2 regions of the Vibrio rotiferianus genome follow, and region 2 is predicted to be linked to the other one. Evidence: predicted binding sites of a transcription regulator. Region 2 holds the regulator's gene; the other holds the start of a gene.
What was found. Region 2 encodes MetJ, which represses methionine synthesis genes. Its sites were predicted from a motif close to TTAGACNTNTANANGTCTAA; they were not measured.

Region 1 (5,101 bases), 1.1 Mb from region 2:
CACTCTCAAACGTAAAAGTATAGTCTTGGTTCAGGTTCGGATTGAATAAGGTCGCATTAATAAAGTCTATGTCGGACTGGCTACCAGTATTGACAACATCAATGGAATTAATCGCAATTAGTTTATCACCGCGAGCGATGCCATTTAGCGAAGCGGGTGAAGCATCCTCAGTGTAAGAGATTCTGACATCTCTTGGCTGAGTGCCTCGAATGAAGAACCAATTGAATCCAAACCCAGCAACAAGGCCAGACTGTGATGATTTCATGTCCTCTTCATAAGGTACCGTGAAATGGAAACGATCTTTCGGCTTGCCAGTTTGTGTCACTTCTGACGTTACTAAGGTGTTGAAATAATCAACCACTGTGCGGTAGTTACTTGGATTGTTATCTGGTACTTCGTCATACCAAAGATAAGTTTCATTGGTAAATGCGCGTAAGAACATTTTTTCTTGTAAAGATGACCCTGCTTGGTCTGGGTATGCTGTGTTTCCTGCATATGGGTCTAAACCTGTTCGCGGATTTTCACATTTATTCGCGAAGTCGCTAGAAGACTGACTAAAATCCCCTGCCTTCCAAGTGGAATTGTCAGTCGTATTGGTGTTAGAAGATGAATCACCACCTCCACAACCTTGAAGTAATGCAAGCGTAACTGCCGTTATTAATGAATACTTAAACTGCATGTAACTATTTCCTTATAAATGATGGCGTTATAATTATTTTTATATTGATTTGTCTTTACTAAGATTGGTGAATGTATAAATTTAATTAGTTTTTACGCAAATTTATATTTTAATTATGTGATATAGAATGAATAAAGTATCACGCAAGGTATTGATATTTAGCCATTATGGGCCACTAATTATGTTCAAGTAATAGGCGTAAGCGGCATTCTCAATGAGTTTGCTCAAAAGATATGCCCTGGAGCAAGTTCAAAGCAGAGGTTTAGGGATATGATTGAGAGGTCAATGATCATAATCAGTCTATGACGAGTGTTACCAACACTGATAAGGGAGGGCGTTATGGAATTTGAATTTTTTGTCCCATGCCAACCAGATTGGTTATGTCAGCCATTTATGACCGTGTTCACGATACTGCTTGTCATCGGGCTCATTGCTTTCATACGTATTGTTTATTTAGAGTACCTAAGCATTCAAAAAAGAACCAGAGTGAGACGCTTGCGGAAATTGACCAAGCAGCAGCGTGAGCAACTACGCCGCCGCTACCCAAGAAAAAACACCAACAAGTTAAGATAAGTTATCTAGTTTCTGCTGATACTTCTCTTTCAGAGCGTCATTGCCAGCGGCTCCCTCTAGTTCCACCATGAGTTGTAATGAGGGCTTCTTTAACCCGTAGGTCTGGTGAAAACGCATGAGTCGTATACGGGCGTCCGTGTACTCTCCATCGTCAATTTCCAATTTTGCCAGTTGTAGGATGGATTTTGGTCGATGAGGGTCATGATCGATGGCTCTTTCAAAGTAATATTTTGCTCGCTTTGGTTGTTGAGACTTAAGAGCACAGAAAGCGGCATTTTCGTAACTGGCGGGAATCAGATAGTAGTATGGCTGCTCGATCGCCCGAGTGAACATTTTATCGGCTTGTTCGTATTTCCCTTGTTTACACAGAAATGTCCCATAATTGTTCAATACGTTTCCGTTCTTAGTATGCTGGCGAAGTGATCGTTTATACATACTTTCTGCTTTATCGACTTCACCTACTGTTTCGTAATAGTGCGCCATAGATAGCTGGGTTCGGTAATATTGAGGTGCGTGAGAAAGCGCTTGTTGCAAATTATCGTGTGCACGAATCATGTTTCCATTTTCGAGGTATCCTAGACCCAGCGCAATGCGAGACTCAGCCATGGCGATGGGATCTGCTTTCTGAGTGGGCTCTCCTTCATTGACGGTTACACAGCCGTTTAACATCACCAGCGCACAAATTGAAAGTGAATTCTTTAAGCTCATCTACATCACCTAATTACCATTGAGTAAAGGCATGATATGAGTTCACGTGGAAATGACTAATAGCGCCAAATTACAATGCGACAAGGTTTGCAAATAACGATGAAATAGCCGGACTTAGCCGGCTATTTAAGTAGGGTATGTTGCTCTTTCGAGCTGATTTTTGCAGCGAATTGTTGGGTGTTTATACAAGGCAGAGACTTTGATGTGTAGTTAGCCTACATGAGAAGTCGATAACGAAGTAGAAATGGCCAACAAACGCTGCCCAGAGGGTTCGGCTAGGCGCCCCCGACTAAAATCGTTTCATGCTTTGTTAAGAAGTATTTGCTTAGAATGACTAGGCTACGCACTTCTTGCCTCGCCTAAAACGATTTTACCTCGAACAAAATTTAACCGCGAAAGAGTAACAGCCCCTAGTACTCTCAATCATCTTTAGTAAATGCAGACTCGCTGAAATGGTCTAAATCGTATGGCGTTTGTTGGTATACGCAGTAGTTTAGCCAATTTGAAAACAACAGATGGCCGTGGCTGCGCCAGCTCGCGCGTGGTGGGTTGTCCGGATTGTTATTAGGGTAATAATTTACCGGTATTGCTGGCTCCATGCCTTCTCCTAAATCGCGGATGTACTCATTGTGTAATGTATGCGAGTCATATTCGGGGTGGCCAGTTACAAACACATTGCGCTTATCTTTCGTTGCAGCAAGATAAACACCAGCCACATCTGATGTAGCGAGGATATCTAGATCGGTGTGATCATTAAGATACTCAGGAGAGAAATCGGCGTACCGAGAGTGAGGAGCAAGAAACGAGTCATCAAATCCTCGTAATATTGGATGGTATGGGTGATGAATGTCGTGATGATAAACCCCAGAAAGCTTCTCTTTACGAGTTTTCTTCGGCAAATCATAAAGCAGTTTTAATCCTGCTTGGGCAGCCCAGCATACAAATAGAGTTGATGTTACATGTTCCTTTGCCCAACTCATGATGGTCTTGAGATGATCCCAGTAAATAACATCTTCAAATTGCACTAGACCTAACGGCGCGCCTGTGATGATCAAACCATCGAAATTTCGGTTCTTAACCATTTCGAATTGACGATAAAAGGTATCTAAGTGCTCTGTCGGTGTATTTTTACTCGGCCTATCGTCAATACGTAATAGTTCGACATCTACTTGCAGCGGGCTATTTGAAAGTAATCGCAGGAACTGGGTTTCTGTTTCGATTTTTTTGGGCATCAAGTTCAGTATGAGAACTCGCAGAGGGCGGATTTCCTGACTAGCGGCACGTGTCTCATTCATCACAAAGATGTTCTCTGTTCTAAGAATATCTGACGCGGGTAATTGATCTGGAATTCGTATTGGCACAGCTTTCTCCCTAAGCTTCTAGACGTCTATACATCTAAAGCTAACTTAAATCAGGCCATATGTCGATACAGAATGTGAGATTGAAAGATTTTTATTGGCGTCGTCGAGTATGGCGCTTTCTAATATGCAATGTAGTTGTGCGATCGGTGGTTGCTTTTAGTTTAGTGAAAACCCTATAACTTAGTCGTACTCTCATAGACACGATGAAATTTGTTATGCTATTAATGGTGTATTTTGACTTTGGTCAAAAAAACAACACTTTGGTGCGTTGGTTGTTAATTCCCTGATTACTATTGATAGAGGACAACGCATTAGCTCATTATGGCTGAAAGGGGAATTAACGTGCGTTACATTGTGATTTGTTTACCTTTGCTACTGGTGGGGTGTGACTTCGGTAAAGATATTTCCGTTAAAGGTCGCACTTTGTATTTTTATGAGGAAATAACACCACAGTCGGTTCAGTTTGCTCAGACGTTAATAAAGCAATCGAAAGAGCAGATTTCAACGATAATGGTAGATAGCAAAGGAGGGGATCATCAAGCTGCGATGGAGCTAGGGCGCTGGATGCATACTAGCAATGTACACCTTATCATCAATGGTGACTGTCAAGCTGAGTGCGCAAACTATGTGCTCCCTGCGGCATCTTCAGTACTAATTACTGGTGCGGCATCAGTACTATGGGTTGATCATCTTGAGTATGCTTCTTTTAAGTTAACAAATGATAAAGAAGCAATTGAGCGTTGGAATCGCGCACTGCAGCTACTTAAAAACCGTGAGAAGACCTTTTATTCAATGATTTCGGTTAACCCAAAAATCAGTCAGTTTGGGTATCTGAATAATCAAGAAAAATGGCAAAGCCAAGGGTGCAACTCAGACATGAAGGGCTGGAGCTATGATATCGATAGCCTTAAGAAATTAGGAATAAAAGACATCACTTACGTTAACTTGAAACGAGCGCAATCGAACGACATCTGCATTCTTAATATAAACGAAAGTGAACTCTAGCCAATTTAAATCCATGAGTTCGGAAGGTGCCCCATGATTCCCTTGATTATTGCTAGTACGTAAAATTGCTTTTCTAAAACTAGGCTAGATAAGCGGTAAAGAATCTCTATAATGCCGCGCTTGAGTTAATCTTCTTGCGTGGTAATTATGTTCAAGCTTTTAGTTTCTTTACCGCCATTGGTCGCGTTAAGTATTGCTATTGTTTGTGAAGTCATAGCAACATCCTATATCCCTAAAACCGAACAGTTCACGAAATGGTTGCCGAGTTCGATTGTACTGGTTGGCTATGCTATTGCTTTTTTCCTTTTGTCAGTAACGGTAAAAACAATGCCAGTTGGTGTTGTATACGCGATATGGAGTGGGGCAGGCATAGTATTGGTCGCTGGGGTTGGTTACGTCTTATACGGCCAGAAACTCGACCTCGCTGCTCTAATAGGTATTGGCTTCATTATAACTGGTGTGTTGATCGTTAATTTGGTGTCTAAAACAGCAACACACTAGAGCGATAAAGGTAGGCAAGTGCCTACCTTGATTGCTCAACTTCTGTGTTGCATCAGTATTCAACCCCGTTTCTCAAGGCAAATTGCACGAGCTCCGCGTGTGAGTCGAGTTCTAACAGGTCTAATAGCCGATACTTGTGTGACTCGATGGTTCTTGGGCTTAAATTCAGCTCTTTGGCACATTCCTTGGCTGACTTCCCTGTCGTTAGCAGTGCTAACACATCATACTGCCTTTGGCTTAGGCGTAGCATCTTTGTATTTTCATTATGTGTAGA
Region 2 (5,101 bases):
AACGCAGCAGCGGCAACAAGCAAGCATCCGACACTAAACGTGGGTCTGCACTGTAAACGCCAGCAACATCGCTCCAGATGGTCACTGTGTTTACCTCAGCCAATGCACCAATCACCGTTGCTGAATAGTCAGAGCCATTACGCCCCAGCAGTACCGTCTCACCAGCTTCGTTTTGTGCCATAAATCCGGTGATGATTACGCGTTTATGGTTGTGTTGAGTCAATGCTTCTTTGATCAATGCATAAGAGCGAGCTCGGTCAACTTCTGGCTGTGTTCCAGCTTCTGCGCGTAAAAAGGCGCGAGAATCTTGCGCTACCGCAGGAAGATCCTGTTGTGATAACAGTGCAGCCAGTAAGCGTGACGACCATACTTCACCATGCCCAAGCACTGCTGCTTTTTGCGCCTCTGTAAGTGGCGCAGTTAACTCTGCTAGGGTACTGAATTCATCTTGAAGAGAAGCAAGCAGTTGCGCTTGCACTTCACCTTCTAGTAAAGCTTCTACCAATTCAGTTTGGAACTGTCGCAAGCTCTGCAACGCTTCATGGGCAATGCGACCGTCTTTATCTAAGCCTTCTAAAAACTCGATCAAGCGATTGGTGGTTTTCCCTGCCGCAGAGACCACCACCAAGTCATTTTCTGCCGAATACTCTTTAAGAATACTCACCACGCGCTGGTAGCATTCTGGGTTCGCTAAGCTGCTGCCGCCAAATTTATGCAGCTGACGTTGTACACTCATGACCTTCCTCTCCCAACTACTGTGCTGCTTTCGCGAATGCTTGCTCAAGATCGGTAATCAGATCCTGCGCATCTTCCAAGCCAACAGATAACCGTAGCAACTGCTCAGAGACACCTGCTTCAGCCAGTGCTTCTTCACCCATCGCACGATGCGTCATTGAAGCTGGGTGGCAGATCAAGCTTTCTACCCCGCCTAGCGACTCTGCAAGAGAGAAGAGTTCAAGTTCTTTAACAAACACTTTTAGCTGCTCAAATGAGCCAGCAAACTCAAAGCTCAGCATTGAACCAAAACCTGATTGTTGTTTTTTCGCGATGTCGTGACCCGGATGCTCTGGCAAACTTGGATGATAAATCTTCGCCACCAAAGATTGCGTTTGTAAATACGTCAACACTTGCTGAGAGCTTTCTTCGTGAACTCGCATTCGTGCACCCAACGTACGAATTCCTCTAAGCGTCATGTAGCTATCAAATGGTGTACCCGTTGCACCAATGCAGTTGCCCCACCATGCCAACTCTTCAGCATGCTCTTCGCTTTTAGTGATCACCACACCACCAATCACGTCAGAGTGACCATTAATGTACTTCGTCGTTGAGTGGATAACAAAGTCCGCACCTAGATCTAAAGGCTTTTGGTACACAGGTGTCAAAAAGGTATTATCCACTGCGACTAATGCGCCTACCTGCTTCGCTTTCTCGCATACTGCCGCAATATCGACCACGCGCACGAGCGGGTTAGACGGTGTTTCTAGTAAGACAAGCTTTGGCTTTTTAGCAATCGCAGCATCCAGAGCTTGCTGATCCGATTGGTCGACAAACAGAACTTTAAAATCACCTTTGCTTGCTCGAGTATTGAACAGACGATAGGTCCCCCCGTAGCAATCGTGTGGCGCCACAATTAAGTCATCAGGACCAAGAAATGCCGATACCCAAAGGTTTAATGCCGACGTACCGCAGTTAGTGACAACCGCACCTTTACCTGATTCAAGTTCATATAGCGCTTTCTCCAGCAGACCTCGGTTTGGGTTACCGGAACGGGTGTAATCGTACTGTGGAACTTCACCAAATGCAGGGAATCCATAGTTAGTAGAAAGGTAGATTGGTGGTACAACAGCGTGGTATTGACTGTCTGACTCGATACCAGTGCGTACAGCAATGGTCGCAGGCTTACGGGTGCTCATGGGTGTATCCTTTCACGGGTGGTGACATCTAAATGGGAATGCGCTATATCTAGCTTATGCTGCTCACTTGATTAATACTCTTCCCTGACTATTAACCTCACTTTACTTGTCTAAAAATGAGACGTCAACACTTCTAGACGTCTATATGTCTTTGCTTATGGCGGTAAATGCAGCTAAAATCAGCACCTATATTTATTTTTCTAACTTATTACATTAATGAAGGTGCGCAATGGCTGACTGGAATGGCGAATACATTAGCCCGTATGCTGAGCACGGTAAAAAAAGCGAACAAGTAAAAAAGATTACCGTCTCTATCCCGCTAAAAGTTTTAAAGGTGCTGACTGATGAGCGAACTCGCCGTCAGATCAACAACTTACGCCATGCAACTAACAGTGAACTACTATGTGAAGCGTTCCTACATGCGTACACAGGTCAACCACTGCCAACTGACGAAGACCTTCGTAAAGACCGTCCAGATGATATTCCTACAGAAGCGAAAGCGCTGATGACGGCTATGGGCATCGAATTCGAAGCGTTTGACGAAGAATAATTGCTTACAAATTCGTTAGCATGATGACGCTACGCCGGGGGTAGCTTCAGAGCAAACTAAAAAGGGACGCTACTGCGTCCCTTTCCTTTATCTGAAGAATTCTATTCTATCACTTACTCAGCCATGTAATTTTCTGGCATTTCAATGCGAGCAACACCCGAATCAACTGCTGCTTGAGCAACGGCTTTCGCAACACGTGGTAACAGACGCGAATCCATTGGTTTTGGAATGATGTAATCAGAACCAAACTCTAGCTTATCTACGCCCGCCGCCTTCAGTACCGCTTCAGGCACAGGCTCTTTAGCCAACTCACGAATCGCATCAACAGCCGCTAACTTCATCTCATCGTTGATTTCGCTTGCACGAACGTCCAACGCCCCACGGAAGATGAATGGGAAACACAGTACGTTGTTTACTTGGTTCGGGTAGTCACTACGACCAGTACCCATGATCAAGTCATCACGCACTTCGTGAGCCAGTTCAGGTTTGATTTCTGGATCTGGGTTTGAACATGCGAACACAACTGGCTTGTCTGCCATTAGCTTCAACGCTTCTGCTGGTAGTAGGTTTGGACCCGATACACCCAAGAACAGATCCGCACCTTCAATAACATCTTCAAGCGTGCGCTTGTCAGTGTTGTTTGCGAACAACTGTTTGTATTCGTTTAGGTCGTCACGACGTGTATGGATCACCCCTTTACGATCCAGCATGTAGATCTTCTCGCGCATTGCGCCACATTTGATCAACAGCTCCATACATGCCACAGCTGCAGCACCAGCACCAAGACAAACGATGGTTGATTCTTCTAACTTCTTACCTTGCAGCTCGATTGCATTCAGCATACCCGCTGCCGTTACGATTGCTGTACCGTGTTGGTCATCATGAAATACTGGCACGTCACAACGTTCGATAAGACGCTTTTCAATCTCAAAACAATCTGGGGCTTTGATATCTTCTAAGTTGATACCACCGAAAGTGTCAGCAATGTTTGCTACTGTGTCGACAAATTCGTCGATCGTACGATGTTTTACTTCGATATCAATAGAATCTAGCCCAGCAAAGCGTTTGAATAGCAGTGCTTTACCTTCCATTACTGGCTTAGAAGCTAGCGGGCCAAGGTTACCCAAACCAAGAATCGCCGTACCGTTAGAAATAACCGCAACCATGTTGCCCTTCGCCGTATACTTGTACACGTTATCAGCATTCTGTGCGATTTCACGAACAGGTTCCGCAACACCTGGGCTGTATGCCAATGCAAGATCGTTGGCAGTTTCAGCAGGCTTAGTCAGCTCTACGGCGATTTTTCCCGGAGTTGGGTACGCATGGTAGTCTAATGCTTGCTGGCGGCGTTCTTCTTCTGGGGTGACTTCTTGGCGATTGTCTTCAGACATGGATCGTTTCTCTTTTGTTATTTTTCGGTACGGGGGAATAAATTCTAAAGGATAGAAGTCAAACTTCATAGGCTAGATTGCGAGCTATATCCTTAAAAAGGCCGATAATAAAAGAGATTAGACCAGATATTAGTGATGAGCACCCTTTTTACAGGTCAGGTGCTCTCTTAATCACTTAGTTCGGAAAAGAAAACAGCGAAATATAATCTCACTCTTCATCCACGTACTGCGCTTGTAGGTAATTCTCAATGCCGGACATCTCAATCAAGCCCAGTTGCGTCTCAAGCCAATCGACATGCTCTTCTTCGTCTTCAAGGATATCTTGGAATAGATCGCGTGAAACATAATCACGAATATCTTCGGCGTAAGCGATGGCATCTTTAAGATCAGGAATGGCCGCCATCTCGAGTTTAAGGTCACACTCAAGCATCTCTTTGGTATCTTCACCAATCATCAACTTACCGAGATCTTGTAAGTTAGGTAAACCTTCTAAAAACAGAATTCGTTCGATCAAGTGATCGGCGTGCTTCATTTCATCGATTGACTCGTGGTACTCCTTATCGGCTAAGTGCTTTAACCCCCAGTCTTTGTACATACGAGCGTGTAGGAAATATTGATTAATAGCGACGAGCTCATTACCGAGCACTTTATTGAGATGTTGAATTATGATTGGATCGCCTTTCATGACAAAGCCCTCCTCTTTGGCTTCATTTAAATGTAGAAGCAAATGAGAAGGTGTCAAAAAGGCTTAGCGAATAATTAGCTAGCTTGCTTTAATGTTAAGTATTCCGTTTCCGCTAAAATTTCTTTAGCTTGTTTGATGCACTTGCCACATTGGCTACCCAAAGCTGTGCATCGCTTGATTCCTCTGATGTCAGTTACGCCTTCATCTATCGCCAACTTCCTAATTTTCTTGTCAGAGACACCATGACAAAGACAAACGTACATACTCACAACCTTTAAATTTCACTCTGGAACGAAATATAAACAAGAATCGTTCTTGTTACTAGTTGTAATAACGCAAATTACAGAACGTTTTGTTATAACGATTTCAGCCGTTTTAGAGGCTTTCAATGACTTAGCAGACAGATAGAAACTAGGGGAAAATTGAGTAGAGATAAAGGTATGTTTTTCAAAAACAAAAAATATGACAAAGAAGGATTGGCTTATAACCATATTGGAAAGAGAAATAGCAGATATAAAAAAGGGAAGCCTTAGCTTCCCTTTTTCTAGCGCTTTCTTCAAAA

Region 1: a site for MetJ is predicted at 3,340-3,359, ahead of metA (homoserine O-acetyltransferase MetA). Genes of this name have one in related genera too.

The regions. Positions count from the first base shown of each region.
Region 1 is NZ_CP018312.1:1,219,393-1,224,493, forward strand. Features, by position in the region: gene BSZ04_RS14695 (S41 family peptidase) at 1-679, opposite strand, end outside; gene BSZ04_RS14700 (hypothetical protein) at 1,019-1,252, shown strand; gene pilW (type IV pilus biogenesis/stability protein PilW) at 1,244-1,960, opposite strand; gene metA (homoserine O-acetyltransferase MetA) at 2,380-3,321, opposite strand; gene BSZ04_RS14720 (hypothetical protein) at 3,664-4,326, shown strand; gene BSZ04_RS14725 (DMT family transporter) at 4,474-4,827, shown strand; gene BSZ04_RS14730 (response regulator transcription factor) at 4,880-5,101, opposite strand, start outside.
Region 2 is NZ_CP018312.1:124,473-129,573, reverse strand. Features, by position in the region: gene BSZ04_RS09640 (bifunctional aspartate kinase/homoserine dehydrogenase II) at 1-736, opposite strand, end outside; gene BSZ04_RS09635 (O-succinylhomoserine (thiol)-lyase) at 753-1,913, opposite strand; gene metJ (met regulon transcriptional regulator MetJ) at 2,143-2,463, shown strand; gene BSZ04_RS09625 (malic enzyme-like NAD(P)-binding protein) at 2,577-3,854, opposite strand; gene bfr (bacterioferritin) at 4,063-4,539, opposite strand; gene BSZ04_RS09615 ((2Fe-2S)-binding protein) at 4,614-4,802, opposite strand.